Regions from separate parts of the Peribacillus sp. NPDC056705 genome, predicted to be linked through region 2. Evidence: riboswitches for the same ligand, from Rfam matches in the RefSeq annotation. Region 2 holds a riboswitch; the other holds the start of a gene.
What was found. Region 2 has a riboswitch for glycine ahead of ACFRAK_RS19780 (amino acid permease). Riboswitches for the same ligand answer to the same signal wherever they lie in the genome.
Positions count from the first base shown of each region.

Region 1: another riboswitch for glycine. It lies ahead of ACFRAK_RS10065 (amino acid permease); the one in region 2 lies ahead of ACFRAK_RS19780 (amino acid permease).

Region 1 covers NZ_JBHTYI010000006.1:23,387-30,945, reverse strand. Annotated here, with positions in the region: gene ACFRAK_RS10075 (sodium:solute symporter family protein) at 1-254, opposite strand, end outside; gene ACFRAK_RS10070 (DUF3311 domain-containing protein) at 251-451, opposite strand; gene ACFRAK_RS10065 (amino acid permease) at 740-2,083, opposite strand; glycine riboswitch at 2,290-2,368, opposite strand; gene ACFRAK_RS10060 (amino acid permease) at 2,875-4,260, shown strand; gene ACFRAK_RS10055 (FAD-binding oxidoreductase) at 4,615-5,964, shown strand; gene ACFRAK_RS10050 (hypothetical protein) at 6,075-6,287, opposite strand; gene ACFRAK_RS10045 (LysR family transcriptional regulator) at 6,690-7,559, shown strand, end outside.
Region 2 covers NZ_JBHTYI010000020.1:40,148-47,706, forward strand. Annotated here, with positions in the region: gene ACFRAK_RS19780 (amino acid permease) at 211-1,590, opposite strand; glycine riboswitch at 1,942-1,998, opposite strand; glycine riboswitch at 2,002-2,101, opposite strand; gene ACFRAK_RS19785 (hypothetical protein) at 2,381-2,608, opposite strand; partial or broken gene ACFRAK_RS29825 (NAD(P)-binding domain-containing protein) at 2,627-2,701, opposite strand; gene ACFRAK_RS19790 (hypothetical protein) at 3,345-3,554, shown strand; gene ACFRAK_RS19795 (hypothetical protein) at 3,547-4,779, shown strand; gene ACFRAK_RS19800 (SH3 domain-containing protein) at 4,846-5,034, shown strand; gene ACFRAK_RS19805 (M14 family zinc carboxypeptidase) at 5,536-7,559, opposite strand, start outside.

The sequences.
Region 1 (7,559 bases), on a different contig from region 2:
ACGTAAGACAAAGTAATGTAAATTAGAACATATAGAGCGGGTGCGCCCTTGCCATATGCCCAGCCGCTGCCGCCAAGGAAGGAGAAGGTCGTATAGATTTCACCGGCCATCAGCAGAAAGACGAAAATCGCACCAAAACCACGTCCGCCCACCGTCCATTGTTCCAAGTCCATATCTTTTCCTTTTGAAGAGCGTATCCCTAAAAATATCGATAGAAGTAAAAATGCTAAAATGATTAAGAGAGCAATATTCATTTCGGGTCACCTTCCCGATTCCTGGGATCCAGCTTATACATGATGCCCAATATGGCAGAGGTAAGGACAACCCACATAGCCATCCAGAACATATTGAAAGGCATCCCTAATACGTATGGTTCTATTTTATTAACAAAAGGTAGAAATCCTAGTATGCCTATAAAAGGAACTAGAGTAAGGATATATATAATCTTCATTAAACAAACCCCTCCGTTTTAAATAAGTGAAACGTCCATCAATGGGGTTTATTCTTCAATGCCACTGATGGCTTTGGTGAACCAAACCGGGAAGGAAAATTCATGCAAGACGGATTTACCTTCTTTTAAAAAGGTCCGATGATATATAATAGCTTACACTATTTTGATATAAAATTTAATGGAGTTGGGTGATATATTTTAGCAAAAAAGCGCCAACTGCCTAATCTTGATATGTTTCTTAGATGGAGAAAGCCTTGAATTCGAATTGAATTCAAGACTTTATTTCCTTTAGCTATTTTTTTTCCGATAGTTATATAGTATCACCAAGAGTATGAACCAGATCGGGGTCAAAAGCAGTGATAGTCGTGTAGCTTCAGCGAATAGCATAACAATAAGGATGAATAGGAATAATCCTAAAATAGCGTAATTGACAAAGGGTGTAAAAGGAGCCTTGAAAGTCGATTGAGCTCTTAGATCAGGCCTTGTTTTCGAATATTTGATATGGGAGATCAAGATGATGCTCCATACCCAAATGAAACAGATGGCACTGATGGTCGTCACCACGGTAAACGCCTGTTCCGGTATCAGCTTGCTCAATAATGCCCCTATTGATACAACGATGGTGGATGTTAATAAGGCATTGCTTGGAACAGCCTGTTTATTTAATTTTTCCAGTTTAGCAGGGGCTTCGCCATTCCTGCTTAACGTATAGAGTATCCGGCTTGTTGAAAATAAACCGCTGTTGCATGCAGAAGCAGCGGATGTCAACACGACGAAGTTGATGATTCCTGCAGCGACAGGAATGCCGATTAACGCAAAGACCTCTACAAATGGGCTGCTCGTGGCATCAAGTTGTGTCCATGGGTTGACACAGAGAATGACGAATAGGGCACCCACATAGAAAAGTAAAATCCGGACAGGGATTTTATTGATGGCAGAGGGAATGTTCTTTCTCGGGTTCGCCGTTTCCGCTGCGGAAACCCCGACCAATTCGACACCGACAAATGAGAAGACGACTAACTGTAAAGATAATAGGAATCCGGAAATGCCATTGGGGAACATGCCCCCATGATTCCATAGGTTCGTTACGGAAACCGTTCCGGTATTGGTATTGAAGCCGATGATCAAAAGAATGATTCCTACGATGATCAAGGCAATGATCGTGACTACTTTAATGATGGCAAACCAGAATTCCAATTCGCCGAATAACTTAACGGTCAATAGGTTCAACCCTAACAGAATGACTAGGCATATTAGGGCCGGAATCCATTGAGGGATATCGAACCAATATTGTATATAGACACCGACAGCTATGATATCGGCCATTGCGGTCATGATCCAACAGAACCAATATGTCCAACCTGTCACGAATCCAGCCCATGGACCGACATATTCGGTTGCAAATTCAGTGAATGATGCATAACCTGCATTGGATAATAGCAATTCGCCCAGCGCCCTCATCACAAAAAACAAAGCAATTCCTATTATCAGATAGGAGAATATAATGGAAGGTCCAGCCAATTGTATGGCTTTTCCGGATCCTAAAAATAAACCGGTGCCAATGGTTCCTCCTATTGCAATCAGTTGTACATGTCGATTTTTTAAATCTCTTTTTAATTCCTGTTTAGCCAATTCTTGCGCCCCCGTTTTTTATAGTCTTGTTAGTGAATGATTTCAACCTGCATGGTCTTGGAGAGATGGGCGTGATTTTTTGCCCTGCTTGCCTATTCCATGGTTTTCAAGAGTGTAGTTTTAAGTCCAATCACAAATTGGACAATAAAAAAAGAGATTGGATAATACCAATCTCTTAAAGGGTTCAGAATAACAATTCTATCATTCGTTACTCTTCTGTCCTTTTGCCTGAGATTGTGAATCCTTCGGCGCTGCATCTTGTACAGTCTCTCCAGAAGCTGCTCCTGCTATAGTGTCATCCATAGCATTCATCGCTTGCTTGTATGCGGTTGTGAATAAATGTCTGTCAGTGTTAATCTTCCACTGTTGGATCATTCATTATGCTTATAAAATAATATTGGAATTCTATCATCTATTTTTCGATTGGTCAACAAATTTTTTTGAAATGAAACAGGCATTATCCGCAGTTTAATAGTGGTCTGTATTTAACTTAAGGTTTAAGCAGAAATGATAGTTTTCCACTCTTTTTGAACGAACACTATTATAAAATACTGAACATCATTTTTTTAAAATGATATTTTAAGATTAGAAAAATCGACAAGATATTATTGGTAACTGTTTATTTCAAAAATACAATTGTATTTTTACAGAATATTTACTATTATAAGATAAGAAAACATAATTGAAGTGTTATGTAATATTGATTACGATAAAGCAATTCTAATTAAAAGAGAGTCGTTCGTGGCAAGGATGGAAAAGCATTACCGATATTGCATCTGGGGGAGTTAATCATGTCGAACAAGGAATTAAAGAGAGGGCTGGAATCAAGACATATTCAAATGATAGCCTTGGGCGGAACCATCGGGGTCGGGTTATTCATGGGATCTGCGAGCACGATCAAATGGACCGGGCCCTCTGTAATGCTTGCTTATGCAATCGCAGGTATTTTTATATTTTTCATCATGCGTTCCATGGGTGAGATGCTATATTTAGAACCGACTACAGGTTCTTTTGCAACCTTTGCGAGCAGCTATATACATCCCTTGGCAGGTTATATGACTGCTTGGAGCAATTGGTTTCAATGGGTAATCGTCGGAATGTCCGAAATCATCGCAGTTGGGTTGTATATGCAATATTGGTTCCCGGAGTTACCTGCTTGGATACCAGGTGTGGTCGCCATGATCATCTTGGGGGCGGCAAACCTTATTTCGGTAAAATCCTTCGGGGAATTTGAATTTTGGTTTGCACTTATAAAAATCATAACGATTATATTGATGATCATTGCTGGCCTTGGCCTTATCTTCTTTGGAATAGGGAATGGCGGGGATGCTATTGGATTATCGAATCTTTGGGCAAATGGCGGCTTCTTTACGGGAGGCTGGAAAGGATTCTTCTTCGCGCTTTCCCTTGTCGTGGCTGCCTATCAAGGCGTTGAGCTTATCGGCATCACAGCCGGAGAAGCGAAAGATCCAACCAAGACCGTAACAAAAGCGATCCAATCAATCATATGGCGCATTTTAATTTTCTACATTGGTGCCATATTCGTCATCGTGACCGTCTTCCCTTGGGATCAACTGGATGACTTAGGCAGTCCGTTTGTTTCAACCTTTGCCAAAATAGGTATCACTGCAGCGGCAGGCATCATCAATTTTGTCGTAATCACTGCAGCAATGTCTGGATGCAACAGTGGGATTTTCAGTGCAGGACGTATGCTTTACACACTGGCATTGAATGGCCAAGCCCCGAAAGCCTTTGCTAAAGTATCAAAAAATGGAGTGCCGGCATATTGCACGATCGCTGTACTTTTAGGATTGGGCATCGGGGTTATCCTGAATTACCTTGCACCGCCGCAATTATTCCTTTATGTGTACAGTGCGAGTGTATTGCCCGGGATGATTCCATGGTTTGTCATACTTATCAGTGAGCTTAAATTCAGAAAGGTGAATGCTTCTGAAATGGAGAAACATCCGTTCAAAATGCCGTTGGCCCCTTTCAGTAACTATGCGACAATTGCCTTTTTACTGATGGTGCTGGTCGGTATGTGGATCAATCCTAGCACAAGGATTTCCTTGGTTGTCGGGATCGTTTTCCTAGCCTTGGTCGCAGCAAGTTATTACATGCTGAAAATGGATAAACGAACACCATTGGATGTTAAATCCAATGATGAGATTTCCTGATAAGGTAACAAAAAGCCCTTCTCTTAACTCGAGAAGGGCTTTTTTTTTTTTTGGGATCAATTGCTGAATTCATTCACGAGTAAAACCGTTGAATTCACGGGTAAATGCGTGGAATTCACGAGTAAATGCGTGGAATTCACGAGTAAAGTAGTTGAATTCACGAGTAAAGCTGGAATTCACGAGTAAAACCGTGGAATTCACGAGTAAATGCGTTGAATTCACGAGTAAAACTGAAAAATTCACGAGTAAAGCTAAATTGACCCCATTACAAGGGAGGGCCAGCAAGAGGAATGTATCTTCCTGCCAGGTTTTTTCATAGGATGTAACATATTTACTCGAGGAAGGGGTTATCTTTTGGAAAGAACAAAGCTTACCGGGCGTATCGTTACACCTAATGATGCTGAGTATGAGCGTGCCAGGATAAATAATAACTTAAGTTTTTCTAAATTCCCAAAGGTCATTGTGTTTTGTCAAAATTCCGATGATGTGTTGAATTCATTGAAGTGGGCCCGGGAAAATCATGCACCTTTCCGGGTTAGGAGCGGCAGGCATAGTTATGAAAATTTTTCATTAGTGAATGGCGGTCTAGTCATTGATATTAGTGAAATGTACAATATCAAGGTCAATCGTGAAAAAATGATCGCAAAAATTGAAGCCGGAGCTGATTTAGGGCGAGTATATAATACGTTATGGAACTATGGAACGACGATTCCGGCAGGGACCGAAAGCAGTGTTGGTGTTGTAGGTCTTACGCTCGGCGGTGGAATAGGTATGTTAACGAGGCGCTTTGGACTTACTTGTGACAATCTACTTGAAATAGAAATGGTAAGGGCGTGTGGAAAGAGGGGCGCCAAACTCATTAAAGCAAATAGGAAAATCAATAGTGATTTATTTTGGGCTTGCTGCGGGGGAGGAGGGGGAAACTTTGGCATAGTCACTTCTCTTACTTTCAGGGTAACCCCCGTATCAAGGGTATCTATTTTCTCCGTCACATGGGGGTGGGAAGATTTCGAAGCGGTGTTTGAAGCCTGGCAGGATTGGGCCCCTCAAGCTGATGAATGCTTAACTTCAGAAATAGAGTTCAAGGCAAAGGAAGCAAACGAAATTTTTGCTAAAGGTGAATTTGTTGGAACGTCACATAGATTGAAGCAGCTATTAAAGCCTTTGACAAAAACTGGTTCACCAATAAATGTCATGATAAAGGAAGTCCCATACATTGAAGCCGTAAGATTCTTTGATTATCCAGCTGGAAATCAACCGGCGTATCGAAAGAGGTCAGGATCTTTCATTGAAAAAGCTTTTCCGCAGCAAGCAATCATGACCATGAAACATTTTTTAGGAAATGCTCCAAATGAAGATGCAGCCATTTGGCACCAATCCTTAGGAGGAGTGGCGGGGCTTAAAGATCCAAAGGAGACAGCTTTTTATTATCGCGATGCCATCATCGCCCAGGAGTATCAGGCTACATGGACCAATCCAGAAGAAGAGCGGCAAAACATTCGTTGGATCAAGGACCTGAAGCATGCCTTGTCGCCATTTACTACCGGTGACTATGTGAATTGGCCGGATACTCTAATCAAAGATTGGCCAACTGCGTATTATGGAGAAAATTTCAAACGGCTTAGGGAAGTGAAAACGAGGTATGATCCATACAATGCGTTTAAGTTCCCACAAAGTATACCGCCATTAAATAAGTGGGGGTGAAAAAGCTTGGATTCACCAAAAACATTCGTTATATAAAGGCCTATTCCTAAATTTGGATATAGGCCTCTTTCTTCTTGTTTTGAATCAATTAATCGAGATAATGCTCAAAATCATTCCGCTTGCTGAGCTTGTACTGTATTGTATACCTGATTTACGGAAGATTGGGCTTGGGCGATTTCTTGAGCAGCTTGTTTAATGGCTTCTTGTGCCAAAGTTGGATCAGAGGAAGATTTTTCAATTGCTTGTGAAAGTAAGGTTTGCGTAAGGGTAACGTTTGCTTTTGCTTGATTTAATTGGTTGATATCAATTTGTTGCTGAGGCATGTGGTTTCTCTCCTTATGTCATTATTGGAATTACTCCATTAGGATGACAGTTCTTTTCTATTTTATAAGGAGAAAAAAATATAACGTAGACAGGATGGACAGTTTGGAAAAGTTCTGAAACGGCCAAAAAGTATTCGTTTTATTTACTTAGAATCCTGAAATTTTCATCTGCATAATTACTATTACGTTCCTTGAATATCATAATGTATGAAAACGTAAAAAATATATCGTGATTTTTGGTTGTTCTGTAAATTAAATTATACTTTACTTATTGGTTTTATCAGATTAAAATCGGAGAAAGAATTATTATAAGTGGATGAGCTGATTGGACAACCGAAAGCTCCTGAACGCGAAAAGCGAACAGGAGCTTTTTGCGTTCATTTTGGAAAAGGAGTTGGCAAGATGAATATTGATCATATTGAAGCATTTATGTATGTTGTTCACCTTAATAGTTTTCATAAAGCCGCAGAAGCAATGTTTTTATCACAGCCAACTGTTTCGGCAAGAATTAAGACCCTTGAGAGTGAACTCGATTCAGTACTATTTGAGAGGCAAGGAAGAGGGATTATTTTAACCGAAAAAGGGAAAGCCTTCATTCCATTTGCTGATCAAATTATTCGTACCTTTCACCAGGGGAAAAAGCAGTTGAAAACAGGAAGCGAACTGGAGGAAATAACGATTGGGGCTAATATCATTACATCGCAATACTTTATTCCATTTGCTCTTCCTCTATGGAAAAAGGAAAACCCAAATTTACGCTTTAAATTTATTTCAGCAACAAATGATGCATTAATGGAAAAATTGCTTCAGAAACAAGTTGATATAGCCTTTATGAAGGATGTTACACATAGTGGTCTGCAAAATTACAAAACCCTTGATAATTCGATTCGTTTAGTCGTGTATCCAGGACATCCATTTCAACTTCGAACTGGGCTAACAGTACAGGAATTAGCAATGGAGCCGTTGGTATTTTTTGAGTGTGGTGCACTTGACTGGAACCACGTTCATAAAATTTTTGAAGTGTCCAATGTAGAGCCGCGCATTGATTTTCAGGTTGATCACCTGGAAGTGGCGAAGTCGCTAATTCTTAGCAGAAGCTGTATCGGATTTTTACCGTACTTATGTATTAAAAAAGAGTTAGAACAGGGAAATTTGATTGAAGTGGATGTGTCACATTTACTCAAGATAAAGCAGCACATCTATCTGACGCATTTAAATCACGGGATGGAATCCCCTTTATTATGGAAAGACATTCTTTTATCGATTCGGAAA
Region 2 (7,559 bases):
TTGCTCCTTCGGTGGCTTGTGTCGCATTGCACTCTCCCACAACTGTCATTCGCTTATTCAATTTGGTACATTTAGAATAGTAGTTGTGATTAATTATGTCAAGCAATTTTGAAAGCGTTAACAACACTATTCTAAAATAATCCCTTTCTCATCAAAATATAAGCATTCATATATCTTAATGGTTGCTTATTAAAGCGGGCAGACTGCCACTTAATTTCCCACTACCTTCCTCTGATTCGTCTGATCTACCTTCGTTTTTCGCATCTTATAAATCGCAATCAGCAAAAGAAACCAAACAGGAGTTACGAACAAGGCAACACGAGTATCTTCCGCAAGTGCAAGCACAACAAGTACGAACGCTAGGAAAGCAAGGATCAAGTAATTAGAAATTGGATAAAGTGGTAATTTAAATTTGTTCATTTTCGCTAGATCTGGCCTTGTTTTGCGGTATTTCAAATGACTGATGACAGTAATTCCCCAAATAAAGATGAAACATACTGTAGAAATACTTGTAATTAACGTAAATACTCCTTCGGGCATTAAATAGTTCAAAACAACGGAAGTTAGAATGACGACAGTTGAAAAGGCCAATGCATTGGAAGGTACTTTACGGGCATTAAGTTTTGCAAATGGCACAGGTGCATTTTTATCTTTGGCAAGTGAGTATACCATCCGGCTTGTACTGAAGATTGCGCTGTTACATGCCGAAGCGGCCGATGTTAGGACGACAAAATTGACGATACCGGCAGCTGCAGCGATACCAACTGCCACAAATACTTGGACGAATGGGCTTTCCGATGGGATGATTGCGTTCCACGGATAGACACTCATAATGACAATAAGTGCGCCAATGTAGAAAATTATAATCCGGATAGGAATATTATTGATTGCTTTTGGGATAACTTTCTCTGGATCTTCTGTTTCACCCGCTGTAAGTCCTACAAGTTCAATACCAACAAACGCAAACACTACCATCTGGAATGAGAGGATAAAGCCATTTATTCCATTTGGGAACATACCTTCGTGTCTCCATAGATTTGTGAAACTGGCTGCGCCTGAATCTGTGGAAAAGCCTTTAATAATCATGAAAATACCGATACCAATTAGTGCTAGAATAGCGATAACTTTAATTAATGCGAACCAGAATTCCATTTCGCCAAAAAGTTTTACGGTGGCTAGATTCATAAATAGCAAAATGACAAGCGCAATTAAACCTGGCATCCACTGTGGTACGGAAGGAAACCAATACTGGGTATAAAGACCAACTGCTGTTAAGTCGGCCATTGCGATTGAAATCCAGCAAAACCAGTAGGTCCAGCCAGTAACAAATGCCGCCATATTACCTAAATAGTCTTTTACAAAGTCAACAAAAGAATGATAGTTCAAATTAGATAAGAGTAGTTCTCCAAGAGCGCGCATGATTAAAAAACAAATGACGCCTGTAATCAAGTAAGCAAATAAAATTGATGGCCCAGCTAAATGAATAGATTTACCCGCTCCAAGAAATAATCCCGTTCCGATTGCACCACCAATAGCTATGAGTTGTACGTGCCTGTTTTTTAACCCTCTATCCAACTTTTGTTCCTGCATACGATTCCCCACTTTCTACTTTTATAGGCTACTTGGATTTTTTTCTTTATAAAGGGTCAGTCCTTCAATGAGTTAAATACTTAGCGTACTGGGAGACTGACCCCACTAATGTAAGCGCTTTCCTTAATAGGTACTGGATATAGATTTTTATCAAAATAGATTCATATTCTGTCCCCTTTTTTAATTTTTTTCTAATCTACCAACCTTTTTGAAAAAAATATTGTGCGGTAATCGTTGAAATTAAAAGATTAACTCTTTTTAACAGATTTCAATGCACACTCCTCTCTTTTTCCTTTTTTATCTTTCCAAATACAAAAAGGGCAGGGGAAAGATAGGGGGTTTCCTAACTTCCTCTGTCCTTTTACCTGAGAGTTTAACTCCTTCGGTGGCCTTGGGCTCTCTCCAGAGACGCGTCCAATTGTAGTCCATTTACCTGAGAGATTAGTTCCCTGTTTTTTAGGGTTTGCTCCTTCGGTGCTAAACAACGTTTAGTCTCTCCCACAATCATCATCCGCTGATATAAAGTTGCTTTAATAGTTGTATATTAACGGGTTTTAATGGGAATTTCAACAACTATCCGAAAAATCCCTATTTTCTGAATTTTAAACGCAGACGATATTTTTTTCTGACAGTTCATAAATTAGAAGTTATTAGCTATGCAAAATCAAATTTGTTGTATCGTAGGTGCAAACCAATCCACTTTTGAACTATGCTTAGAATAACGAAGGATTTAGGCATTTTGTCGATTGAAAATACGTCTAGATCTATAGATGGGGGAAGGTAATATTGTCTATATTTTTATCACAATTGATGTATGGAAAAAGAGAAAATTGACGTATTGCGAGACTCGCGAGAATCCTTGCAGCAGTAAAGATTGCTTAGGGGCATCCTCCTTCTCTTCTTTAACAACTTCCTCTTGGTCCCAACCACTTGCTAAATTAGCAATGACGATAATTGCTAGAACCCATCCCCACCACTTCTTTGGCTTCTTTAGCTTGATTTTCTTATCCTTACTCATTTCCGCTCACCACCTTTTTCGACTTTCAATATTTAATGCGAGATTTTCACCCATTACGACTAAACCTATCACACCGATTTGTTGTTTTGCCATGGTCCATTCGTCCCTTCTTAATTATTAGAATCAAGCTTAGCTACTTTGAAATCAATCTTTAAATCTCGTCTCTAGTTATACAATAATAATCCTTATTGATCCAAATTATTTACTTGGATATACGTTACTCCGGTTCTTTCTTCTCCTTTCAGAGCCTGGTTTTGCAGGTAGATAAACACATATTCTTCTTGTAAGATTTAACCCCCACCCTTACAGGGAGAATGCTTGATTATCCTAGTAATGATAATAATTTCTAATTTAATTCTTCTTTTTTCGCCTGGATCATTTCTTTGATTTTTTCTCTAAATTTCTCATTCGTGAAAATATCCTGTGTGGTTGTTAAGTGTCGCTTGGCATGTCTGGAGAAGTTAGTCGCTGCCAACCACTGACCACAATATGGACATGGAAGCTGTGCGTCTACTTGCCATTGTGTCGTTACGAATCTATTTGTATTTGAATTACTTCTTTTTGCAACCTTATTGACTACCTTTGTATTCGTATCGACATAGGATCAGATGCTCTTTTTTACTCTAGCAATGGTGGAAAAACGGAGTCCAACAAAAATGTTTGGGGCGGCACAGAGCGACCATATTTAATGGTCAAAAACGATCCATATGATCCGTAAACTGCATGGAGCTTTAGTGTGAAGAAGCATCAAATAGACCTTACAAACTTAGATCTGACAAAACCAGATACATGGTGGGCTAATACGAAGGAAGTCGAACAAACACAAGAAATTTCTAATATAAAAGCATGGCTACAGTCAAATGGCTATACAGGCAAAGATATTAGAATTATCGCTGTCCCTTTACCTCACCCTTCAAGCACCAACAAGTGGCGGCAGGGTGAGTAAAGGAAGTATTACGATTGAATTTATGGTGAAAGAAAAGGGGAAAGCACTACAACAAAGTGTAATATTAGAAGATGTAGCGGCTTCCAAAATTAGAGACATTATAGGTCTGAGCTTCATGAAAAGCTTTTTAATAGACAAAGTGGATACTGCAAAGGATACGATTAACGTTTCAGGAAAAGGCTTCGGCCATGGTGTCGGACTAAGCCAGTATGGCGCGAAAAAGGCTGGCGAACAGGGAAATACGTATCGCGAGATTCTTGCATTCTATTATGAAGGGACAAGCTTAAAACAAGCTTATAAGCCAGAACCTGAGGAAGTAGAACCAGTAAAGCCGGACCCTTCACCTGTCATTCCAACGCCAATCCCAACACCAGTTCCGGACCCTGCCCCTAAAGATGAAACAGCGCCAACAATTAATGATATAAAAACGTATTATGATACTAAAACAGACCAAGTCAAATTAACCTTTGATACGAATGAAAAAGCGAATGTGACAGTGGAAGTTAAGGATGAAAAAGAGGATATCGTCGCTTCTCTTGTTTCAGGGGACGAAAAGCCATCAGGATCGCAATTAGTCTTTTGGGATGCTTCAAGGGTAAGCACCGGTTCATACACCTTTGAAATTAGAACGATTGATAGTAGTAATAATTCAAGTTCAGCATCTGTTCCATTTTCATTAACAAAGCCTGACACAACGGCACCAGTTATTAATAATACAAATACATCATATGACTCAAAAGCGAATAAGGTTTTTCTAAAGTATGAGACCAATGAAAAATCAAAGGTTACTGTTCAAGTAAAAGACGCAAAAGGTAAAATCCTAGCTACTCCGATCAATAATACAGAGAAAAATGCCGGTATCCAATGGACATCGTGGAATGTATCGAAGGTTTTGAACGGTAAGTACTCATTTGAAATTGCAACGATCGATAGTAATCAAAATAAAAGCTCGGCAACGGTTACATTTACATTAACAAAACCCGATACAACTTCACCTTCCATTAAGTATATAAAAACTTCATATGATTCAAGAACGAATAAAGTTGATTTGAAGTATGAGATTAACGAAAAGGCGAAGGTAACTGTTCAAGTAAAAGATGCAAAAGGCAAAACCGTGGCGACACTGACCAATAATACTAATAAAAATGCCGGTGTCCAAAGTGCATCATGGGATGTATCAAAGGTTTTGAACGGAAAGTATACGTATATAACATTACAGCGATAGATCCAAGTAAGAACAAACCGTGCAACGACGACTTCCAACACATTAAACAAACCGGCAGCGAAGAATATGACTGGTAGGGTCAATGCTACAAAGTTAAATGTCCGTTCCAAACCCTCCATATCAGGGAAAGTTCTTGGCTCTTTGAAGAAAAGCCAAACTGTTACCGTCATTACTAATAGCAGTTCTTGGTACAAAATTAAGTACGGTAAGGAAACAGGTTATGTATATGGAAAATACTTAACGAACGTCCAATAGCGAAATCTATCCATGAAAAGCCCAAGTCAATATTGGGTGAGCACTGAAAAAGACCTTGATTATTTAAAAGCCTGAAGTAAACCAAAAAATTAAACCTTTATAGTTAATTTGGCAACTTGAGGGCAGGAACCGGTAATCTACTTGGTTCATGCTTTTTAAATTGAGCTAAATTCGTTGGTCTCTCGTCCTCCATAAGTCAACCGATATTACTTATGAACAAGAAACGCTCAAAGAAGCTTTAGATACTAATATTTTGTTCAGCTAAACCAATCATTTAACTTCATCTGCAATGATTCCTGGTTAGTGAATCCATATCCAGCTTGTGAATTATAAGAGTAATCACCATTATTAATCGGCAAAAAAACTACTTATTGATAAGAATCGTGTTTCAGCGGTTTTTGCAACAGATGATTTAAAAGTAATAAGTTCAGAGCAAGCGTTTAGCATTACTCAAATAGCCAAAGCCGGATTCAGTGCTGAATCCGGCTTTGGCTGTTTCTACTATTTTTCGAAAATTGCATTTGATAGAAGACGGAACAAGTAATCCGGGTGGTCGCGGAAACCTGCTTCTAACCCAATAAGAGTTACATCTTTATTCTGTTCTTTTACGATTACAGCTTGGCCTTTGGCGGTTATGTTATTTTTCCAGTGACCAGCTACGAAGAAATTATCTGAATCTGCAAGGGTCGCGACGACTTCATCATTATCCGTACCAGTGAACCATGTTGGACGATAGACAAAGCCGATATCATCCTCTCCATATCCTGCTGTTAAACCATTTCCCTCATAATCGACTTTTACGATACCATTACTGTTGGAACCTCCTACATTAATGATGTCGTCTGTAAGACCGAGTGTTTTAGTTGCTCTAGATGCACCAGCACCTACAGCTATATATTTGCCTCCTTCATTTAAGAAGCTTGTCACATTGGCTTTAAACTCATTAAGTTGCCCGGCGTTTTGTAACCCAAATTCTTTATTAGCTTCAGATAGGTTGGTAGAAATGAGACTTTCCGTTCCACTATAGACAAAAATATCAAAACCGTTAAGGGTATTTTTAGCCACTTCGACTGGAGTAACTTCTGTCACATCAAAACCTAGTCTTTTCAAAGCTAGCTTTGTTCCTGCGTGTGATTTCTGTTTACCCATACCTCCATCCTTTAATATAGCCACTTTTAAAGACGTAATAGCCACTGCATTTGCTGGTACCTCAGCAGTTCCAACCTGTAACCCTGATTCTTTCACCGCTGCTGATACCTGATTAGCTACAGCTTTTGCAAAGAAGTTACCTTGTGCATCACGTACAATAGGTATTCCTTGCTTAAGCAATGCATTTACTAAATTTACTGATTGGACAGAACTATTCGGAATCAGAAACGGTCCTTTTCCTGAGACCGTTCCTTGACCTGTAATCTTGTTTACTTTCGTTGCATTGACTTTAATAGGATTTTGTGTGGCTACTGCCTCGAATCCCCAAAGCTCCGGTAAACTCCATGCGGAAATGTCGTACATTGCTGGGGTATCGTTCGTGATGTCTTCCCCATCCCAGAGCATCGTGTTTGCTAATCCTGCCTTCGCCTGATCCATCTCAACGAGATACGTTCCTTTTGGATATGACACTCCATCCGCTTCAAATGCATTCACGGCTTGAACAACTTCAATATCATTATTGATCAAATGATTTACAGCCTTATTCGTAACAGTCGGATCCTTAGGGTCTAGTGGAAGTATGTAGGTTTTTGGAAATAACCCTTCCTGATGAAAAGGATGGTCAAAGTTAATTCCTCTTTTAAAAACTTCAATTTGGTCAGTAATCATGGATTGCTTGTTAGCTGTTGCAAATTTCAGTGCCCCCATAATCGAATTATACATCCATCGTACGCCATCCCAATCATTTGTTGGAGCTTCTAATGTATGACCGTAAGCACCATGATACATCGCATACATTGGTGTGAAAATTGGTGGGTAATCATCCCAGCCAGCGGAGTCATCGCGCAGCGGAATATATGTACCTTTCATGTTTTGATACAAGGATCCTGAATAGTTCTCATGATCCTTCATTATTTCCGCTTCCATCGCTTCTGCCTGTTTATAGGCCCATTTTCCGTATAGGTCATACTCGTAATTAGGATTATGCGGTGGCGTACAAGGCTCAATTAACCCCTGTAGATTTGGCTGATAATTCTTCACATAACCATGAGTATCAAGGAACACCATCGGGTTCCATTCTTTAATGAGCTCAACCATCTCTTTTGTTTCTGGTTGCGATTGGGTGATAAAGTCACGATTTATGTCAATTCCTTCACCATTAAAGCGGGTGGCATCAATACGTCCATCAGGGTTTTGTACGACATTGAAAATAAGAATATTATTCTCTAAAACGTCTTTGGTCGTTGCATCATTTTGGGTAGCAAAACGTTCAATTAATTGAAGGATTGCATCGCTTCCGACAAATTCAGTCCCATGAATAGAACCATTAATCATGATTGGAACTTTAAAGTCAGGATTATTGGCGATCCATTCTT